One region of the Okibacterium sp. AC114 genome, then DNA from elsewhere that is predicted to be linked to it. Evidence: predicted binding sites of a transcription regulator. Region 1 holds the regulator's gene; the other holds the start of a gene.

Evidence for each region. Region 1 encodes HrcA, which represses chaperone genes, less so after heat shock. Its sites were predicted from a motif close to TTNGCACTCGNNNNNNNCGAGTGCNAA; they were not measured.
Region 2: groL (chaperonin GroEL) is a predicted target of HrcA. The motif match lies at 5,208-5,234, and genes of this name have one in related genera.

The regions. Positions count from the first base shown of each region.
Region 1 covers NZ_CEEDBR010000001.1:1,392,261-1,402,759, reverse strand. The annotation lists gene ACZ6IE_RS06710 (PhoH family protein) at 1-833, opposite strand, end outside; gene ACZ6IE_RS06705 (histidine triad nucleotide-binding protein) at 976-1,332, opposite strand; gene ACZ6IE_RS06700 (16S rRNA (uracil(1498)-N(3))-methyltransferase) at 1,432-2,163, opposite strand; gene dnaJ (molecular chaperone DnaJ) at 2,175-3,284, opposite strand; gene hrcA (heat-inducible transcriptional repressor HrcA) at 3,408-4,445, opposite strand; gene ACZ6IE_RS06685 (DUF4870 domain-containing protein) at 4,594-5,535, shown strand; gene hemW (radical SAM family heme chaperone HemW) at 5,623-6,849, opposite strand; gene ACZ6IE_RS06675 (DUF1990 family protein) at 6,849-7,523, opposite strand; gene lepA (translation elongation factor 4) at 7,525-9,375, opposite strand; gene ACZ6IE_RS06665 (epimerase) at 9,484-10,446, opposite strand; gene ACZ6IE_RS06660 (pyridoxal phosphate-dependent aminotransferase) at 10,456-10,499, opposite strand, start outside.
Region 2 covers NZ_CEEDBR010000001.1:819,622-830,120, forward strand. The annotation lists gene ACZ6IE_RS03965 (DMT family transporter) at 32-1,087, shown strand; gene ACZ6IE_RS03970 (nitroreductase family protein) at 1,214-1,912, opposite strand; gene msrB (peptide-methionine (R)-S-oxide reductase MsrB) at 1,913-2,314, opposite strand; gene ACZ6IE_RS03980 (DUF2332 domain-containing protein) at 2,396-3,619, shown strand; gene ACZ6IE_RS03985 (DUF3263 domain-containing protein) at 3,705-3,992, shown strand; gene ACZ6IE_RS03990 (LytR C-terminal domain-containing protein) at 4,055-4,630, shown strand; gene ACZ6IE_RS03995 (cold-shock protein) at 4,899-5,102, shown strand; gene groL (chaperonin GroEL) at 5,271-6,890, shown strand; gene ACZ6IE_RS04005 (sensor histidine kinase) at 7,122-9,014, opposite strand; gene ACZ6IE_RS04010 (response regulator transcription factor) at 9,025-9,714, opposite strand; gene ACZ6IE_RS04015 (DNA repair helicase XPB) at 9,809-10,499, opposite strand, start outside.

The sequences.
Region 1 (10,499 bases):
GTGAGCTCGGCGAAATGGATGTCGTCGATCTCACGCAGCACGCGCGTGACGAGTCGCAGGCCCGACGAACCGGTGGGCAGGTCGACCTGCGTCACGTCGCCCGTGATGACCATCTTCGACCCGAACCCGAGGCGCGTGAGGAACATCTTCATCTGCTCGGGCGTGGTGTTCTGAGCCTCGTCGAGCACGATGAACGAATCGTTGAGCGTGCGACCACGCATATAGGCGAGCGGCGCGACCTCGATCGTGCCGGCTGCGAGTAGCTTGGGCACGAGTTCGGGGTCCATCATCTCGTTGACCGCGTCGTAGAGCGGCCGAAGGTAGGGATCGATCTTGTCGGTCAGAGTGCCGGGCAGGAACCCGAGGCGTTCGCCGGCTTCGACCGCCGGGCGAGTGAGGATGATGCGCGTGACCTCTTTGCGCTGCAACGCTTGCACGGCCTTGGCCATAGCCAGGTAGGTCTTACCCGTTCCGGCCGGGCCGATGCCGAACGTGATGGTGTTCTCGTCGATGGCCTCGACATAATCGCGCTGGCCGGCGGTCTTCGGACGAATGGTCTTGCCGCGCGACGACAGGATGGCCTGGCTCATCACATCGGACGGGCTCTGGCCCTCGTCGAGCATCTTGGCCGAGGATCGCACGCCCTCGGGGTCGAGGTCGAGGCCGTTCTTCACGAGGGAGATGAGCTCATCGACGAGCGCGGCCGCCTGATTCACCTCGGCGCGGTCGCCGCTCAGGGTGACCTCGTTGCCGCGAACGTGCACCGCGACGCCGGGGAACTGCTTCTCGATCGTCGATAGCAGTCGATCCTGCGGGCCCAGCAGACGCACCATTGCGACGCCGTCGATAGTCAGATGGCGGTCGACGTGGGTGCCGGCGGCATCGCCGGCTCCGGGTGCGGACACGAGCGTCGCGTCGACGGACGTATCGGGCGTGTTCGGCGTGGCCTGGGCGTCAGCCGAACGGGACGAATCGTCAGAATGTGGCAAGTGAGCCCTCCGAAAGGTCTCCCGCGAGGACGTGCGCGTGCACGTGGAAGACGGTTTGACCGGCGCTTTCGCCGGTGTTGAAGATGAGTCGGTAGTCGCCACCTGCGCGCTCTGCGGCGACGCGTGAGCCGACCTCGACCAATTCGGCCAGGAGGTCGGGCTCGGCGGCCGCCAACTCGGTGACGTTGCGGTAGGCCTCGGTCTTCGGCACCACCAGGACGTGGACGGGCGCTTTCGGCGCGATGTCTTCGAACGCGATCACACGATCGGTTTCAGCCACGATCGTGGCCGGAATCTCGCGAGATACGATGCGGGCGAAGATGGAGCGTTCAGAATCGGACATGGTTCCAGTCTAAAGAAACACGGCCCCGACGAAGCGGTTATCCACAGATCGGTTCGCTCTCAGCGTGGTGCGGGCGATGAGCCGACATCACGGCCATCGTCACCAGCGCCCGAGCCGCACATTCAATACTGCGAGGGCGGCGGGACCGGCCGTCGACGTGCGCAGGACAGTCGACCCGAGACGCACGATGCGAGCCCCCGCCGACGCCATCCGGTCGAGTTCTGCCGGCGACACACCACCCTCGGGACCCACGACGATGACGATTTCACCATCGGACGGGAGGTCGGTCTCGGCGAGGGTGGTCTCACCGCGGGGGTCGAGCACGAGCACGAGCGCTCGGGAGGCGCGTTCCGCCAGCTGAGCGGTCGATTGCAGCGGTTCGACCTGGGGCAACCAGGAGCGGATCGACTGCTTGGTCGCCTCGCGGGCGATGGTCTGCCAGCGCTGCCGCCCCTTCTCGGCCTTCTGCGCGTCCCAGCGGGAGATGCTGCGTTCGGCCGACCACGGGACGATCGCGTCGACGCCCAGTTCGGTCGCGGCCTGAACGGCGCGCTCGTCACGGTCGCCCTTGGCCAGGGCTTGCACGAGCACGAGCGCCGGGGTCGCGGCATCCGCCCGCTCTGAGTGCTCGACACGGATGACGACGCTCGACGGGCTCGACGCCTCGACCACGCCCGTGGCCAGGAGCCCCGCGCCGTTGCCGACGCTGACCGTTTCGCCCACGCGGACACGGTTCACGGTTGCTGCGTGTTTGGCTTCGGCGCCCGTCAATTCGACGGTTTCGCCGACGGGCGCCTCGGTCAGATCCTCCCGCAGGAACAGGCTGCTCATATCGGTGCCCGCTAGGCGTTCATGAAGCGGTCGCGCAGCTTCTGGAACAGCCCCTGCTGGAACTGTCCGAGCTTCGGGCCCGACTGCTTGCGGTGCGACGCGAACGACTTGATGAGCTCGCGCTCCTTGTGGTCGAGCTTCGTGGGCGTGACCACATGGATGCCGACGCGCAGGTCACCGCGACCCGAACCGCGCAGCTTGGTGATGCCGCGGCCCTTGATGGTGAGCACCTCGGACGACTGCACACCCGGGCGCACCTCGAGCGGCACATCTCCGTCGAGCGCGGGCACGGTCGTCTCGGTGCCCAGGATGGCGTCGGTCATGGGAACTTCGAGCGTGCACAGCAGGTCGTCGCCGTCGCGGCTGAAGATGTCGTGGTGTCGCACCTTCATCTCGAGGTAGAGGTCGCCGTTGGGGCCGCCCGCCTGGCCGATCTCACCCGAGCCGGGCATCTGCAGGCGCAGGCCCGTGTCGACGCCGGCGGGGATGTCGACGGGAACCGTGCGGCGCGCGCGAACGCGACCCTGGCCCTGGCAGGTGGCGCACGGCGCGGGGATGACGGTTCCGTAGCCGCGGCAGGTGCCGCAGGGCGCCGACGTGACGACGTTGCCGAGCAGCGAACGCACCTGGCGCTGGATCTGGCCCGAACCGTGGCAGATGTCGCAGGTCACGGGAGACGTGCCGGGCTGACAGCACGAACCTTGGCAGGTCTCGCAGAGCACGGCCGTGTCGACCTCGAGGTCGCGGTGTGTGCCGAAGATGACCTCGCTGAGGTCGAGCTCGACGCGGAGCAGAGCGTCCTGACCGCGCTCCTGGCGCGATTTGGGGCCGCGCTGCTGGCCACCGCCGCCGAAGAACGTGTCGAAGATGTCGCCGAAACCGCCGAAGCCGCCCGCGCCACCGAAACCGGCGCCGCCCTGATCGCCCAGGTCGTAGCGCTCGCGTTGCTGCGGATCGCTCAACACGTCATAGGCGTGGGTGACGTCTTTGAACCGCTCGGAGGCCTCGGCCGCCGGGTTCACATCGGGGTGCAGCTCACGCGCCAGACGGCGGTATGCCTTCTTGATCTCGTCGGGGGAAGCGTCGCGCGACACGCCTAGTACGTCGTAGTGGTCAGCCACCGAAGGCCTTTCGTCGATCCCGGTCGGAGGGGTCTCCGGGCCGGGAAATGTTCAGAGGGTAATGAGGTCGAGAAGTGGTGCAGAAAGTGTGGTGCAGAAAGTGTGGGGCAGAAAGAGAGGGGGTCAGCCGTCGCCGAGTTGCCGGGACAGATAACGGGCCACCGCGCGAACCGCGGCGATGTTGTTGGAGTAATCCATTCTCGTCGGTCCGAGAACGCCGAGGCGCGAGAGTTCGCCCGCAGAGGAACGGTAGTTGCTCGTGACGATAGAAGTCTGGGACAGACCGAACGACGCATTCTCCTGCCCGATGCGCGCGATGACGCTCGACGACGCGACGCCGGACGGGTCGGCCTGCAGCTCGCCGAACAGGCGCAACAGGATGACCTGCTGCTCGAGCGCCTCGAGCACGGGATAGATGCTGCCCGAGAAGTCCTCTTCGGTGCGAGCCAGGTTGGCGGCCCCCGCCATCACCAGCCGATCTTGACGATAGGCCGAGAGCTGGTCGATCAGGGCGGCGACGATGGATGCGATGAGCGGGGCCTCGTCGGGACGCGCATCGTTGGCGAGTCGCTCGAGTGCCGCCCCGGCATCCGCCACACCGATGCCGACGGCCGCCTGGTTGAAGCGCTGCTTGAGCGACTCGACGTCGGTCTCGAGCGTGACGAGCGGGGACTCGACGACGCGCTGCTCGACCCGGCCGTTATCGGTGATGAGCACGACGAGCAGGCGGTGGTCGGCGAGGAAGACGAGCTCGATGTGCCGAACCTGGGCCCTGGCGAACGACGGGTATTGCACGATCGCGACCTGGTTGGTGAGTTGAGCGAGCAGACGGACGGTGCGCGACAGCACATCGTCGAGCCCGACCGACTGCCCGAGGAATGCCTCGATGGCCTCACGCTGCGCGGCCGAGAGCGGGCGCCGATCGGCGAGCTGGTCGACGAACAGGCGGTAGCCCTTGTCGGTCGGCACTCGGCCGGACGAGGTGTGCGGGGCGACGATCAGTTCTTCGTCTTCGAGCTGCGCCATATCGTTGCGGATGGTGGCCGCTGAGACGCCGAACGAATGACGCTCGACGATGGCTTTCGACCCGACCGGCTCACGGCTGGCGACATAATCTTGCACGATGGCACGGAGGACTTCGAGACCGCGATCGGATGGCATCGGCTACTCCCCTCGGTGTCGGCAGTGTCGCTCGGCCGCATCGGGCGGCGGGCCGGTTGGCACTCGTTTGCTCAGAGTGCCAATTCTACCTCCGTAACCTCGGCTCGGCCAATTGCCGCACGGCACCGCGAGGCGCTACTTTGAGGGCATGACTGATGCACACGGGCAAGACCCGGCCGAGAAGAAACCCGACGACGCGTCGAACGGCGCGCCGGTGCCACCGATCGACGGCAGCGCTGCGGGCCGCCAGCCGGGCCAGCCCGAGGCCGCTTCACCGTACGGACAACCGCAGCAGCCCTCGCAGCCGCAGGCGCCCGAGCAGCCTCACGCACCCGAGCAGCCGCAGGCGCCCGGTTCGCCCTACGGCCAGCAGCCTGGCCAGCCGCCCTTCGGTGCACCCGCGGGGCAGTCGCAGCCCGGGCAGTCCCAGCCCGGTCACTTCGGTCAGCCGCCGCAGGGTGCTCCTTATGGCCAGCAGTCCCCGCAGCAGCCGTTCGGTGCGCCGAGCGGTCAGTCTCAGGGCCAGCCGGGACAGTACGGTCAGCCCCAGGGCCAGCCCGGACAATACGGTCAGCCCCAGGGCCAGCCCGGACAGTACGGCCAGCAGGGCCAGCCGCCCTATGGCCAGCAGCCGGGTCAGCCATACGGCCAGCCCGGCCAGCACGGCGGCCCCGGCGGCCCCGTTCCCCCGCAGTTCGGTGGGCAGCCCGGTTACGGCCCCCAGCCCCTCTCCCCCGCCGATGACAAGCTGTGGGCCAGCCTCTCGCACTTCCTCGGCGTGCTGTGGCTCCTGCCCTCGCTCATCATCTTCCTCGTCTTCAAGGACCGCGGCCCGCGCGTGCGCGAAGAGTCGAAAGAGGCGCTGAACTGGCAGATCACGTTCCTCATCGGCTACATCGCGCTGTCGATCGTCATCGGCATCATCCAGGCCATCCTCTACTCAACGGGTGCCTACGGCATCGCGGGCATCTTCGGCCTGCTGCAGGGTGCGCTCTACGTCGTCAACCTGGTCTTCTCGATCATCGGTGGCGTGCGCGTGACGCAGGGCGGCAGCTACCGCTACCCGTTCTCGCTGCGCCTCATCAAGTAGCGCGACACCAGCTCGACCAGAAGGGCCGCCCCACTCGGGGCGGCCCTTCTGCCGTTGAGAAACACGCGGGCGTCAGCCGAGCTTCACTCAGTAGTCGGTCAGGCGCCTGACGACCGCGTCGGCCATGAGACGGCCGGGACGAGTGAGCACGAGGTGTCCGCGCAGGGCGGCTGCGGCATCCACGAAACCGTCGGCGATGAGCCCGGCGACGGCCACGCGACCCTCGGGCGCGAGTGAGCGGATGTCGAGACCGTCAGCAATGCGCACGCCCAACATGATGCGTTCCATCTCTTGCACGTCGTCGTCGAGCGTTTCGCGCCCGGCGGCCGGTGAGGATCCCTCGGCCATGCGGCCTGCGTAGGCGGCGGGATGCTTCACGTTCCACCAGCGCACGCCACCCACGTGCGAGTGGGCTCCGGGGCCAATGCCCCACCAGTCGGCGCCCGTCCAGTAGGACAGGTTGTGGCGCGAGCGGGTGTCGTGGCCCGTTGACCAGTTGCTCACCTCGTACCAGCCGTAACCCGCATCCTGGAAGCGCCCGTCGGCGAGGTCGTACATGTCGGCCTGCAGGTCTTCGTCGGGTTCGGCCACCTGACCCGAGCGGATCTGGCGAGCCAGCTTGGTGCCCGGCTCGACGATGAGCGAGTAAGCCGAGATGTGGTCGGGCTGCGTCGCCAGGGCCTGGTCGATCGAGCGTTCCCAGTCGGCCAGAGTCTCGCCGGGCGTACCATAGATGAGGTCGACCGACACCTGCAGGCCCACCTCGCGCGCCCAGGCGACGACGAGCGGAACGCGTTCGGGGTCGTGTGTGCGCTCGAGCGTGGCGAGCACATGCGGCACCGCCGATTGCATGCCGAAGGACACGCGCGTGAAGCCCGCCTCTTTCAGGGTGGCGAGGTAGTCCCGATCGACCGAGTCGGGGTTGGCCTCGGTGGTGACCTCGGCCCCGGGGGCGAAGCCGTGTTCGTCGCGCACGGCGGCGAGCATCAGGGCCAGGTCGGCCGCCGGCAGAAGGGTCGGGGTTCCGCCCCCGAAGAAGACGGTCGACACGGGGCGCGGCGCGACGCCGGACTCGCGGAGCACGTGTGCCGACAGCCGCACCTCATCGACGGCCTGACCCGCGTAGTCGGTGCGTTTCGCTCCGCGCAGCTCATCCGACGTGTAGGTGTTGAAGTCGCAGTAACCGCAGCGCACGCGGCAGAAGGGCACGTGGAGGTACATGCCGAAGGGTCGGTCACCCGAACCGGCCGCCGCCGAAACGGGCAGCAGTCCGTCGGCCGGGGCCGGGTCGCCGAGAGGCAACGCTCCGGCCACTAGGAACCCTGAGCGGCGGACGCGGGCGGCGCCGAGGGGAATGCGGGCGAGAGAGCGCGCAGGTAGGCCTGCGTCAGGCGCTTGCGGCGACGGCGGTCGAGCACGGGCAGCAGGCGGTAGGTCAGCGTCAGCGGGCGTGTGAAGGCGCGCACCGTGAACCAGACCGAATCGTCGTCGCGGTGTTCGAGCTGAAACGACTCCTCGCCCGAGACGGGGTGGGCGTCGACGGTTCCGTAGGCGAAGGCGACACGCGTCGGCTCCTCGACCACATAGACGACACGGATGCGGGCGTCGACGTGCGCGCCGTCGACACTGCCGCGCAGATGCGCCGTCGTGCCCGCGGCGATGTAGGGCGAGCCATCCGACCCGAAGCGTTTCTCGCTGGCCGCGTGGATGGGCTCGAGCGCCGAACCGTCTTCTGCGTAACGGATTCCGCCGTACTGGGCGCCCTCATCGACGTGGATGTCGCTCACCGTGATGCCCGAGGCGTGCTGCACGCCCCACGTGAGCAGCTGAGCCGCGGCCGTGTGGAATCGTTGCTCGCCGCTGCCCAGGCGGATGGACGACTCGCTCGGCACGAAACCCTCAGGCGGGTACTGCATCAGGTCTGCTGCCTGGGTGGCGCCGACGGCCGCGTAGTTCACGGGCAGGTCGACGAAGTTGCTGCGACGCACGCTACTTCTTCTCCTTACCTTCGGTGTCCCCCGACAGGGCGGCGATGAACGCCTCCTGCGGAACCTCGACCTTGCCCACCATCTTCATGCGCTTCTTGCCCTCTTTCTGCTTCTCGAGCAGCTTGCGCTTGCGGGTGATGTCACCGCCGTAGCATTTGGCGAGGACATCTTTACGCATGGCGCGGATGGATTCGCGCGCGATGATGCGGGCACCGATGGCGGCCTGAATGGGCACCTCGAACTGCTGGCGCGGGATGAGCTTCTTGAGGCGCTCGGTCATGAGCACACCGTAGGCGTAGGCCTTCTCGCGGTGGACGATGGCGCTGAACGCGTCGACCTGCTCGCCCTGCAGCAGGATGTCGACCTTCACCAGGTCGGCCTCCTGCTCACCCATGGGCTCGTAGTCGAGCGAGGCATAGCCCTGCGTGCGGCTCTTCAGGTGGTCGAAGAAGTCGAAGACGATCTCGCCGAGCGGCATGCTGTAGCGCAGCTCGACGCGGTCTTCGCCGAGGTATTCCATGCCCAGCAGGGTTCCGCGGCGGGACTGGCAGAGTTCCATGATCGTGCCCACGTAGTCCTTGGGCGCCAGGATGGCGGCGCGCACGACGGGCTCGGACACGGCTTGGATCTTGCCGGTCGGGAACTCGGACGGGTTCGTGACCGTGACGGTCTTCTTGTCTTCGGTGCGCACCTCATAGATGACGGAGGGCGCCGTGGTGATGAGGTCGAGGCCGAATTCGCGCTCGAGGCGTTCGGTGATGATCTCGAGGTGCAGCAGGCCGAGGAACCCGCAGCGGAAACCGAAGCCCAGGGCCACGGATGTCTCGGGCTCGTAGTTGAGCGAGGCATCCGACAGCTTGAGCTTGTCGAGCGCTTCGCGCAGGTCAGGGTAGTCGCCGCCGTCGATGGGGTAGAGGCCGGAGAAGACCATGGGCTTCGGGTCGGTGTAGCCCGGGAGCGCATCGGTTGCGGGGCTCTTGAGCGTGGTGACCGTGTCGCCGACCTTGGAGAGACGCACGTCTTTCACGCCCGTGATCAGGTAGCCGACCTCGCCGACGCCCAGGCCCTTGGACGGGATGGGCTCGGGGCTCGAGACGCCGATCTCGAGCAGCTCGTGCGTGGAGCGCGTGGACATCATCTGGATGCGCTCGCGCGGCGACAGGCTGCCGTCGATCATGCGCACGTAGGTGACGACGCCGCGGTAGCTGTCGTAGACCGAGTCGAAGATCATGGCGCGCGTGGGCGCGTTGGCGTCGCCCTTCGGTGCGGGGATGCGCTCGACGACGCGGTCGAGTAGGTCTTCGACACCCATACCGGTCTTGCCCGAGACGCGCAGCACGTCGGCCGGGTCTCCCCCGATGAGGCTCGCCAGCTCGGCGGCATACTTGTCGGGGTCGGCGGCCGGCAGGTCGATCTTGTTGAGCACCGGGATGATCTCGAGGTCGTTCTCGAGCGCCAGGTAGAGGTTGGCGAGGGTCTGCGCCTCGATGCCCTGTGCGGCGTCGACCAGCAGGATGGCACCCTCACACGCCGCGAGAGAACGCGAGACCTCGTAGCTGAAGTCGACGTGGCCGGGGGTGTCGATCATGTTCAAAGCGAACGTGTCGGCGCCCTGCGACCAGGGCATGCGCACGGCCTGGCTTTTGATCGTGATGCCGCGCTCGCGCTCGATGTCCATGCGGTCGAGGTATTGGGCGCGCATATCGCGGTCGGAGACGACGCCCGTCATCTGCAGCATGCGGTCGGCCAACGTGGACTTGCCGTGGTCGATGTGGGCGATGATGCAGAAGTTCCGGATGAAAGCCGGATCAGTGGCAGAGGGCTCCTGCGCGCGGAGGGCTTTGGGACTCACGACATCCTCACGGGAAGTAGAACAGATGGACGAAGCCCCATTGTCCCACGAGTGGGCGTCGGGTGCCGTCGCCGGTCGTCTCGCGTGGCGGTGGAGGGCGGTCCGTCGTCAGTCGGTGCCGACGATGTCCCGCACGGCGGCGTCGAGATCGGGCTGTTCGAACTCATAGCCGGCCGCGGTCAGACGCTCGGGCAGCACCCACCGGCTCTTCAGGAGCAGCTCGGATTCGGTGCGGATGGCCGAGGCGCCGAGCTCGGTCATCCAGCGGAAGAGCGGCAGCCCGAGTGGCATCTTGACGGAGCGGCGGATGATGCGCATGAGCGTGCGGTTGTCGACGGGATGTGGCGACACCACGTTGACGGGCCCGTCGAGCTCGTCGTGCTCGACGAGGAAGCGGATGATGCGCTCGACGTCGCGCACGTGCACCCACGAGAACATCTGTCGGCCGTGCGTGGCGCGGCGCTCGTGGTAGACCCCGGAGGCGCGGCGGCCGGGCGTGCCGAACCAGCGACCGTCGTACTGCGGCCCACCGAAACCCGCGCGGGCGAGCGCGATGAGCGGGACGAGCGCCGAGCCGTGCCCGAGGACGATGGCCATGCGCAGCGCGACGCGGCGGGTGCCGGGCAGATCGCCCTCGAAGAAGGCGCCCTCCCATGCGCGGGCGACAGCGACCGAGAAACCTTCACCCAGTTCGCCCGTCGATTCGGTCTGCGGGTGGTCGAAGGCGTGGCGGTAGATGGTGGCGGTGCTGGCGTTCAGCCAGACGCGCGGCGGGTTCTCGGCGCGTTCGATGGCCGCGTGCAGCTGACGCGTGGTGGTGAGGCGGGAGTGCAAGATCTCGGCCCGGCGGGCGGCACCGTAGCGCGCATTGACCGAGCGGCCGGCGAGGTTGAGCACGACGTCGGCACCGTCGACAAGGGAGGCGATGGCGGCCGCGTCACCCCAGGTCGCGTCGGCATCCGCTCGCCCGATCGTCGCCACCTGGAAGCCGTCGGTGCGGAACGAATCGACCAGGTAGCGGCCGATGAAACCGGATGCCCCGGCGACCACGATGCGAAGAGGAGTTGCCATGGTGCGAGCCTAGCTGGCGGGCGCGGGAAGCTTCTCGAGCCCCTGCAGCAGGC
Region 2 (10,499 bases), 570 kb from region 1:
GGCACGAACGAGATGCAAGGGACAGATACGAATGACAGACATCAATTCCGCCGCCGCAGGGAACGCTGACAGGTCCGCCTCGGACTCCGCCGCGACCTCCGCCACACGTCCCGCAGCAGCGACCTCCGTCGCCGAAGCTCCGGCCGCCAAGAAGCCTTTACCGGCCGCGCTGGCCATTCTCATCGCCGTCGTCGTGGGCGGCGGCATCGCTGCGCAGGCGCGCATCAACGGCGAGCTATCGGCGCGCGCCGGCGACGGTTTCGTAGCGGCGTCGATCTCGTTCGGCAGCGGCCTCGTCATCCTGCTGGTCTGTCTGCTGATCATGCGATCGGGCCGCGCCGGTGTCGCGCGTGTCTGGGGCATGCTGCGCAGTGGCACGATGCCTTGGTGGACCGTGCTCGGCGGTCTCGCGGGCGCCCTGCTCGTGCTCTCACAGGGCCTCACGGCCGCGCTCGTGGGTGTCGCGCTCTTCAGCGTGGCCGTCATCGCCGGGCAGACGGTCAGCGGACTCCTCCTCGACCGCGCCGGTTTCGGGCCGACGGGCGTCGTGCGCATCACCGCGCCGCGCGCCGCGGGAGCCATCCTCGCCCTGATCGCCGTGGGTTGGTCGGTATCGGGTCAGCTCGGCGGCCCCGTGCCCGTCTGGGTGCTCATCCTTCCGCTCATCGCCGGTCTGGGCCTCAGCTGGCAGCAGGCCGTCAACGGCCGCGTCAAGGTTGCGGCGCAGAGCACGCTCGCGGCCACGTTCGGCAACTTCGTCGTCGGCACCGCGGCACTCGTCGTCGCGATGCTCATCCACTCGTCGTTCGTCGGCTGGCCGACGTCGCTGCCCACCGAATGGTGGCTCTACACCGGCGGCGCGATCGGCTGCGTCTTCATCGGAACGCTCGCCTGGCTCGTCCAGCACACCGGTGTGCTCGTGTTGGGGCTCGCCTCGGTGGCCGGGCAGCTGCTCGCCGCGATCGCCATCGACGTGATCTTCCCGAGCGATGCCACGCACCTCGGCTTCGCGACCTTCGGCTCGACGGCGCTCGCGCTCTGCGCCGTCGTCATCGCGAGCGCACGCTGGAAGCGCCGCACCCGCTAGCAGCACGCGCTGGAATCGCCGCGGCGGATATCGGAGCACGCCAACACCGCACCCCGTAGCGGCGACACAGAAAGAGGGGCGCTCCGTGATGGAGCGCCCCTCTTGTGCGAGCGGAGAACGGTGGGGCTAGAGCGCCACGGCCTTCTTGACGTTCTTGCCCGTCGTGTCTTTCTTGCTCTTCTTGCTCTTCTTGTCTTTCTTGGCCTTCTCGCCCGCCGGAGCAACCGGCACCGGGTGGAACTCGTCCTCACTGTCGGCATCCGAGCTGGCCGTCACACCGGCGAGGGTGTGGGGATGCAGCGGCTGCAGGAACTGCTCGGGGTCGATGAGCTTGCGGCGGCCGGGTCGGGCGTTAGCCGGGAGACCGCCGACGTACAGCCATCCGAGCAGCTCTTCGTTCTTCTCGAGCTTGTGCATTTTGCGCACCGACTTGGCGCGCGTGTAGTGGCTCGTGCGCCAGAACACGCCCCAGCCGGCGTCGTGCAGAAGCAGGCTCATCATATGGGCGACGCCCGAGGCCGTGGCCTCTTGCTCCCACGGGTGAACCTTGCTCTTCTTCACGTTCGCGACGATGGCGAGGATGAGTGGAGCCTTCAGCGGTTTGCTGGATGGTTTGCTCGACCCTTCGGCCTTGCCGAGCGCCCGCGCCAGCTCGAGCCGGGCGTCGCCGCGCAACTCGATCAGGCGCCAGGGGCGCAGCGAGGAGTGGTCGGCCACGCGCCCGGCAGCCTGCACCAGGGGGAGGAGCTCGTCGTGGGTGGGAGCATCCGAGGTCACCTTGGACCAGGAGCGCCGACCCGCGACGATCTCGACGAGGTCGGTCACTTATTCGCTCGGGGTGAAGCCGAGGGCGAGCGAGTTCATGCAGTAACGGTCGCCGGTGGGGGTGCCGAAACCGTCGTCGAACACGTGGCCGAGGTGCGAACCGCACTTGGCGCAACGCACCTCGGTGCGCACCATTCCGAGGCTCTTGTCCTCGATGAGCTGCACGGCCTCGGGGTCGACCGACTCGTAGAACGAGGGCCAGCCGCAGCCGGAGTCGAACTTCGTTCCGCTCTTGAAGAGCTCGTTGCCGCACGCCGCACAGGTGTAGAGACCCGAGCGGGCCTCGTCGAGGAGTTCACCCGTCCACGGGCGTTCGGTGGCCGCTTCGCGGAGGACGGCGTACTGGTCGGCGGGAAGGTTCTCGCGCCACTCGGCGTCGCTCTTGTTTACTTCGTAAGTCATGGTGCCTCCTGCGGTCATAGACAGATCACCCTATTAAACCGGGCGGAGCTGAATATTGTTCCCGCATGACATGATGCCGGGATGGACCGAACACGCGCCTGGTACGAGCGTTTCGCGCGGCAGGAGGCGGTCGGCCGGTCGCCCCTCTACGTCGCCTGGGCGGAGGGGGTGGCGGCTGACGACGAGGTGCTCGCGTTGCTGGGAGAGCTGCCGCCCGAGAAGCGCCAGCCCAACCTGTTGTTCGCGTGCGCGCGCTGGTGCGGGGCCGACGACGGCATGCGGGACGCGTCGGCTGAGGATGCCGACGTCGGCGGCACGTCCTACGCGGCCTTCCGCGAGTTCGTCCTTTCGAACTGGTCGAGCGTGTCAGGCGAGATGCGCGCGCGGTCGACGCAGACGAACGAGCCGGGTCGCACCGCGAGCATCCTGCCGGTGTTGGCGCAGATCGATGACGCTGAGGGGCCGCTCGCGCTGATCGAAGTGGGGGCGTCGGCCGGGCTGTGTCTGTACCCCGACCGCTACAGCTTCCGGTTCACGGATTCGAGCCGCGTCCGCCGTCTCGTCACGAACCCCGGCGCTCGAGAGTTCGACCCGGATGACGGCGTCTGGCGTCTCGACCCGGAAGACGGCCCCGGCCCGGTCGTGCTGGAGACCGCGATAACGGTCACGGATTCGGCGGGCCGGCACCAGCTGACGCTCGAACCCGCCGAGCTCGACGACCCTATGGGGGACGCCCCCGATCTGACGGGTCATGCCGGTGATGATGCTGCGCGGGTGCCGGCTGAGGCAATTCGCACCACGCCTGTGCTGCCGACACGGATGCCGCGCATCGCTTGGCGTGCCGGCATCGATCTCGCGCCCATCGATGTGCGGGATACCGAAGACATCCGCTGGTTTCTGACGCTCCTCTGGCCCGAAGAGACCGAGCGGCGCTCGCGAATCGAGGCGGCACTCGACATCGTGCGACAAAACCCGCCGCTCCTCGTCACCGGAGATGCCGTGGACGATCTCGCTGCGCTGGTTGCCCGTGCGCCCGCCGGCACGACCCCGGTCGTCGTCACCGCGGGCGTGCTGGCTTACCTGTCCCCGGTGCGGCGCGAGGAGTTCGCCCGGGAGGTTGGGCGGCTGGGCGTGCGGTGGATCTCGAACGAGGGGGAGCGCGTGCTGCCCGATCTGGCCGAGCGACTCGCCGCGATCGAGGGGACGGGGGCCGCCGCATCCGAACCGGGTCGTTTCATCGTGGCGCTCGACGGCGAACCCGTCGCCGTCGCCGGACCACACGGCCAGTGGCTGCGATTTGTCTGAGTGACGGGTTCGACAAACGCCGAGGGCGGTGAGCGGGCGCTCAGGTGGCGCTGGATAGTATGGCGCTCGTGAGGAGGCCCGCCTGATGTCGACACAAGCTCAAAACGAAGCTCGAACGACCGGTGACCGACTCGACGAACTGTCGGCAGCCATCCTCGACTTCGAGAATCGCACGTGGCGCGAACAGTCCGTCAAGGACGAGGCCATTCGCAACACCTTCTCGCTGAGCCCCGCCCGCTACTATCAGTTGCTGGGCGCACTGCTGGAATCCCCCCTGGCGGTCGCCCACGATCCGTTGCTCGTCAACCGACTCCGCCGCCTGCACGATCGACGCCTCGCCCGCCGCGACGCGCGTGCCCGGCGCAGCCTATGAGGCGAGCGGATGTCGCCCGGTGCGACGCCCCTGACCCGACCCAGAGGACCAACGACTAAGCCATGGGACAGAGCTACCCGAAAGACCGGTTCGACGAAGCGCCGCGCGACCTCAAACGCGTGGGTGCGCACCGTGCGCCCGCCAAGCGTCGCGGCTGGATCGGGTTCGTGGTCGCCGCCGTCATCACGCTCCTCCTCGTCGCCATCGGCGCCGTGGCCATCAACGTGCTGAGCGACCGGGTGCAGTTCACCGATACGCCCGTGGCCTCGGGCACCGCACCCGCCAGCGAGGTTCCGACCGCGGCACCCACCATCGATCCGAACGCCGAGATCGTGGTGCTCAACGGCACGAAGACCGCGGGTCTCGCCGCGACGGCCATCTCGCAGCTCAACGCCGCGGGCTGGGAGCAGAGCATCACTCCGAGCAACTCCACCTCGACCGACGTCGAGACCACCATCGTCTACTACCGGGATTCCGCTCAGGAAGGTGTGGCCAGGGGGCTCGCCCAGGCGCTGGGTGGCGCGACCATCCAGCTGCTCACCGAAACCGAGGCGCCGGATGCCGGAGCCGAGGGTGAGGCGACCACCATCACGATCGTGCTCGGCACCGACTACACGCCCACGACGACTGCCCCGTAACGGCCGGAGCGCGCCCCGAAACCGCCCGCATATTTCGGCGATGTTTAATTCTCATTGAATTGTTGTACGCAATCGCGATATCGGGTCATTTACCCGTTGACCTGGCTGTCCATTTCATTACTATCTGAAATTGGTCACACATTTTGCCGTCAGTACGCTCCACCCGGATCGGCCTCGATACGCACGATGGCTGCATCCTCACATATGCAGTAGACCCCGCACAGGCAAAACGTTGGTGCGGAAATAACACAGCAACTGGGAGTTACTCATGGCGAACGGGACCGTGAAATGGTTCAACGCTGAAAAAGGTTTCGGCTTCATCACCGTCGACGGAGAGGGACAGGACGTCTTCGTCCACTATTCGGCGATCGACATGTCCGGCTACAAGGTTCTCGAAGAGGGCCAGGCCGTCGTGTTCGAGGTCGGCACCGGGGCAAAGGGCCCGCAGGCGGAGTCGGTGCGCCTCGCCTGAGACCGCATCAACGATCACGGAGAACGCCGCTCGCACACCGCGGGCGGCGTTCTTCATTCCCGGTCACGCGGCTTGCACTCGGTGGGGGAGAGTGCCAGAATCGTGTTAGCACTCGATCAACCTGAGTGCTAAATACGTTCATGACGTCCGGGAGGGACGAAAAACACAATGGCTAAGATCATTGCTTTTGACGAAGAGGCCCGCCGCGGCCTCGAGCGTGGCTTGAACACGCTGGCCGACGCCGTCCGAGTCACCCTCGGGCCCCGCGGTCGCAACGTTGTCCTCGAGAAGAAGTGGGGCGCCCCCACGATCACCAACGACGGCGTGTCCATCGCCAAGGAGATCGAACTCGACGACCCGTACGAGAAGATCGGCGCCGAGCTGGTCAAAGAGGTCGCCAAGAAGACCGACGACGTTGCCGGTGACGGCACCACGACGTCCGTCGTCCTGGCTCAGGCCCTCGTTCGCGAAGGACTTCGCAACGTGGCCGCCGGTGCAGACCCCATCAGCCTGAAGAAGGGCATCGAGAAGGCCGTCGCCGCCGTCTCGGCCGAGCTCATCTCCGCTGCCAAGGAAATCGAGACCAAGGAAGAGATCGCCGCCACGGCGTCTATCTCCGCCGCCGACCCGCAGATCGGTGCGATCATCGCCGAGGCGATCGACAAGGTCGGTAAGGAAGGTGTCGTCACCGTCGAGGAGTCGAACACGTTCGGCACCGAGCTCGAGCTCACCGAGGGTATGCGTTTCGACAAGGGTTACCTGTCGGCTTACTTCGTGACCGACGCCGACCGTCAGGAAGCGGTCTTCGAAGACCCCTACATCCTGATCGCGAACTCGAAGATCTCGAACATCAAAGACCTGCTGCCGATCGTCGACCAGGTCATCCAGTCGGGCAAGCAGCTCCTCATCATCGCCGAGGACGTCGACGGCGAAGCTCTCGCGACGCTCGTCGTCAACAAGATCCGTGGCATCTTCAAGTCGGTCGCCGTCAAGGCCCCCGGCTTCGGTGACCGCCGCAAGGCCCAGCTGCAGGACATCGCCATCCTCACCGGTGGTCAGGTCATCAGCGAAGAGGTCGGCCTCAAGCTCGAGAACGTGACGCTCGACCTGCTGGGTCGCGCTCGCAAGGTCGTCATCACCAAGGACGAGACCACCATCGTCGAGGGTGCCGGCGACGCCGAGCAGATCGCCGGTCGCGTTGCTCAGATCCGTAAAGAGATCGAGAACACCGACAGCGACTACGACCGCGAGAAGCTGCAGGAGCGCCTGGCGAAGCTCGCCGGCGGTGTCGCGGTCATCAAGGCCGGTGCCGCTACCGAGGTCGAGCTCAAGGAGCGCAAGCACCGCATCGAAGACGCCGTTCGCAACGCGAAGGCAGCCGTCGAAGAGGGTATCGTCGCCGGTGGTGGTGTCGCCCTGATCCAGGCCGGCAAGACCGCTTTCGACAAGCTCGACCTCACGGGTGACGAGGCGACCGGTGCCAACATCGTGCGCGTCGCCATCGACGCCCCGCTGAAGCAGATCGCCCTCAACGCCGGCCTCGAGCCCGGCGTCGTGGCCGAGAAGGTTCGCAACCTGCCCGTCGGACACGGCCTCAACGCCGCCACCGGCGAGTACGTCGACATGCTGGCCGCCGGCATCAACGACCCGGTGAAGGTGACCCGTTCGGCCCTGCTGAACGCCGCCTCCATCGCCGGTCTGTTCCTCACCACCGAGGCCGTCGTCGCCGACAAGCCCGAGCGCAACGCTCCGGCCCCGGCCGACCCCACCGGTGGCATGGACTTCTAAGTCCTGCACACACGAGAGGCGTCCTCCTTCGGGAGGGCGCCTCTCGTCGTTTAACCGCGCGGCGAATATATACGGGTGAACATGTTGCGTAGCGGTAGCCGTAGCCGTAGCCGTAGCCGTAGCCGTAGCCGTAGCCGCAGCCGCAGGTGCAGACCTAGCTGCAGCCGCAATCTGTCGTAGGGGCAGCCGCAGTCCCAGTCACTGTTGCAGGGGCAGCCGCTGTTGCTCGCGCTAGCGGGTTGCGGGGGAGGTGTCGCCGCCGCGCGGAGCCAGCTCGGCGGCGCGCTGGGCGTCGAGGAGCGGCAGGGTGACGCGGAAGGTGGCTCCGCCACCCGGCGTCTCGTCGACCGTCACGGTGCCTTCGTGGGCCCGGATGATCGAGGACACGATGGCGAGCCCGAGGCCGCTGCCGCCGGTTTCGCGGGTGCGGGAGCTGTCAGCGCGCCAGAAGCGCTCGAAGATCTTGTCGCGGATCTGCGGGGGCACGCCCTCGCCGTGATCGATGACCGCGATGGTCGCGGTGCCGGCGTCGGGGTTGGCCGAGACGCCGATCTCGATGGGGCTTCCGGGCGGTGTGAAGCGCAGGGCGTTGCCGATGAGGTTGGTGACCACCTGGCGGATCTTGTTCTCTTCGGCATAGACGAGCGCGGGGGTCTCGGGGCGCACGCCGTCGAGGCCCTCGGAGGCGGACATGTCGATGATGTCGTGCTCGCCGGTCTCGCGGCCGACGCCGGGGGCGCCGGAACGAGGACGACGGGACCGGAGGCGTGCGAGCGTCGCGCCCGCATAAGCGATGGGACCCGTTGCGGCAGCCTGTCCGGTGCCGTCGGCACGGGAGCGGCGCACGAGGGGCGCGGTGGCGGCCGTCTGGCCGTCTGAGGCGGGGGCGTTGCGAGACCCGGCGGCGTCAGGCGTGCCGTCGCCGGTGCGCGCGGCCTCGGCGGCCCGGGCATCGGTGCCCGCGCCGGAACCGGCGGATGCGAATGCGCCCGCGGCGGCACCCAGGGCTGGCTCCGATGCGGAGGCCGGGGTGGCGCACAGCGCGGTCTGGGGCGGGTTGTCGGCGACGACTGTGACCGTGCGATCTTGCGACGCGGCGGAAGCATCCATGGCGGCGTCACGCGCGATCGGGGTCAGATCGACGACCGTGCGCACGAGCGGCTTCGTCTCGTCGAGGCGCGCGAGCTCGAGCAGGTCTTCGACGAGGCCGCCCATGCGGATGGCCTCTTTCTCGATGCGCTCCATGGCCTGGGCGACGTCGTCGGGGGTCTGCAGGGCGCCCATGCGGTAGAGCTCGGCATAGCCCCGCACGGTGACGAGGGGTGTGCGCAATTCGTGGCTGGCGTCGCCCACGAAGCGGCGCATCTGGCTGATGGTCTTGCTGCGGTCGGAGAACGCCTGGTCGATGCGGTTCAACATGGTGTTGAGCGAACGGTTCAGGCGGCCGACCTCGGTGTTGGGGGTCGAGACGCTGAGGCGTTGGCTGAAGTCGCCCTTGGCGATGGCGGCGGCGGTGCTCTCGACATCCCGCAACGGCTGGAACGTGGATGTCACGAGCAAACGTGTCAGCACGGCCCCGAGGATGATGACCCCGAGCCCCAGGCCGAAGAAGATCGTGAGGTAGGTGGCGACGACATTGTCGGTTTCACGCATCGACATGGCTACGACGGCCACACCCGTGCTGCGCCCGTCATCCCACCGGATGGGGGCGGCGACGGCCGAGTAGGTGACCGCACCGTTGGCGTTGTGCAGCTCGAACGGCACCAGGTCGCGCCCGGCCGCCTGCTCGAGCGTGAACGTTGCAGGCGGAACGGGCAGCGTGCTGGACGGTTTGCTGCGCCACGTGTTGCCCACGTAGGAACCCGTCGGGTCGTAGAACGCGACATAGAAGTCGGAGTTCGACCCGTCGAGCACCACGTTGTTGTCGACGAGACCCGCGATGTATTCGTTTTGAGCCTGAGCCTGCAGCTTGGCGTTGACCTGGTTGGTGAGCGCCGGCTTCAGAATGGCGACCGTGCCGACTCCCGCGAGTAGCAACCCCATGGCGAGGACGATGACGGTGACACCGGTGATTTTGGTGCGCAGCGAAATCGAATTCCACCACTCGGAGAGGGAATCGTTCATTGGGTGCGGATCAGGCCTTACCGGTCTTCAACATGTAGCCGAAGCCACGCTTGGTCTGGATGAGGGGTTCTGACGAGAACTGGTCGAGCTTGCGGCGCAGGTAAGAGATGTAGCTCTCGACGATTCCCGCGTCACCGTTGAAATCGTACTCCCACACGTGGTCGAGGATCTGGGCTTTGCTGAGAACGCGGTTGGGGTTGAGCATGAGGTAGCGCAGCAGCTTGAACTCGGTGGGGCTGAGCTCGATGGCCGTCTCGCCCACGAGGACTTCGTGCGTGTCTTGATCCATGGTGAGCTCGCCGGCACGGATGACCGCGTCTTCGTCGGCATGCATGGTGCGACGCAGGATGGCCTTGATGCGCGCGACGATCTCGTCGAGGCTGAACGGCTTGGTGACGTAGTCGTCGCCGCCGACCGTGAGACCCGTGATCTTGTCTTCGGTGTCGTCTTTGGCCGTGAGGAAGAGGATGGGGGCCGTGTAGCCCGAGGAGCGCAGACGCTTGGTGACGCCGAAGCCGTTCATATCGGGCAGCATCACGTCGAGGATGATCAGGTCGGGCTCTTCTTCGAGAACGGCCGAGATGGCCTGAGCCCCGTTGCCGACCGCACGCACCGCGAAACCGGCGAAACGCAGGCTCGTGGTGAGGAGGTCGCGGATGTTGGGTTCGTCGTCGACGATAAGGATGCGTGGTCCGGTCATGCCCCTAGTATCTGCGTGTTGTCTGCACGTTGTCTGGGAGCGCTAGGGATGTGCGCAGGGCGCCGGCTCGACGGCATCCGAGCGCCCTGCCGGCCTAGGCCGCGATGCTGTCGGCGTCGAGGATGGTGTAGCTGTAGCCCTGTTCGGCGAGGAAGCGCTGGCGGTTCTGCGCGAAGTCCTGGTCGACCGTGTCGCGGGCCACGAGCGTATAGAAGTTGGCGGCCAGGCCCGACTCCTTGGGGCGCAGCAGGCGGCCGAGGCGCTGAGCCTCTTCCTGGCGCGAACCGAACGACCCAGACACCTGAATGGCGACGGTGGCCTCGGGCAGGTCGACCGAGAAGTTGGCGACCTTCGACACGACGAGCACCTGCTCTTCGCCCACGCGGAACGCCTGGAACAAGCGCTCGCGCTCGTCGACGGGTGTCGATCCGGTGAGCTGCGGGGCTCCGAGGGCCGTGGCGAGTTCGTCGATCTGGTCGAGGTACTGGCCGATGACGAGGATGCGCTCACCCTTGTGCTTCTTTACGAGCTCGCGCACGACGTCCAACTTGGCGGGAGCCGTGGCGGCGAGACGGTAGCGCTCGTCGTCGGCCGCGGCCGCGTAGGTGAGTCGCTCGGACTGCGGCAGGTCGATGCGCACCTCGTAGCAGGTGGCGGGGGAGATGTAGCCCTGCGCCTCGATCTCTTTCCACGGCGCGTCGAAACGCTTCGGGCCGATGAGGCTGAACACGTCGCCCTCGCGGCCGTCTTCGCGCACGAGCGTGGCCGTGAGGCCGAGGCGGCGG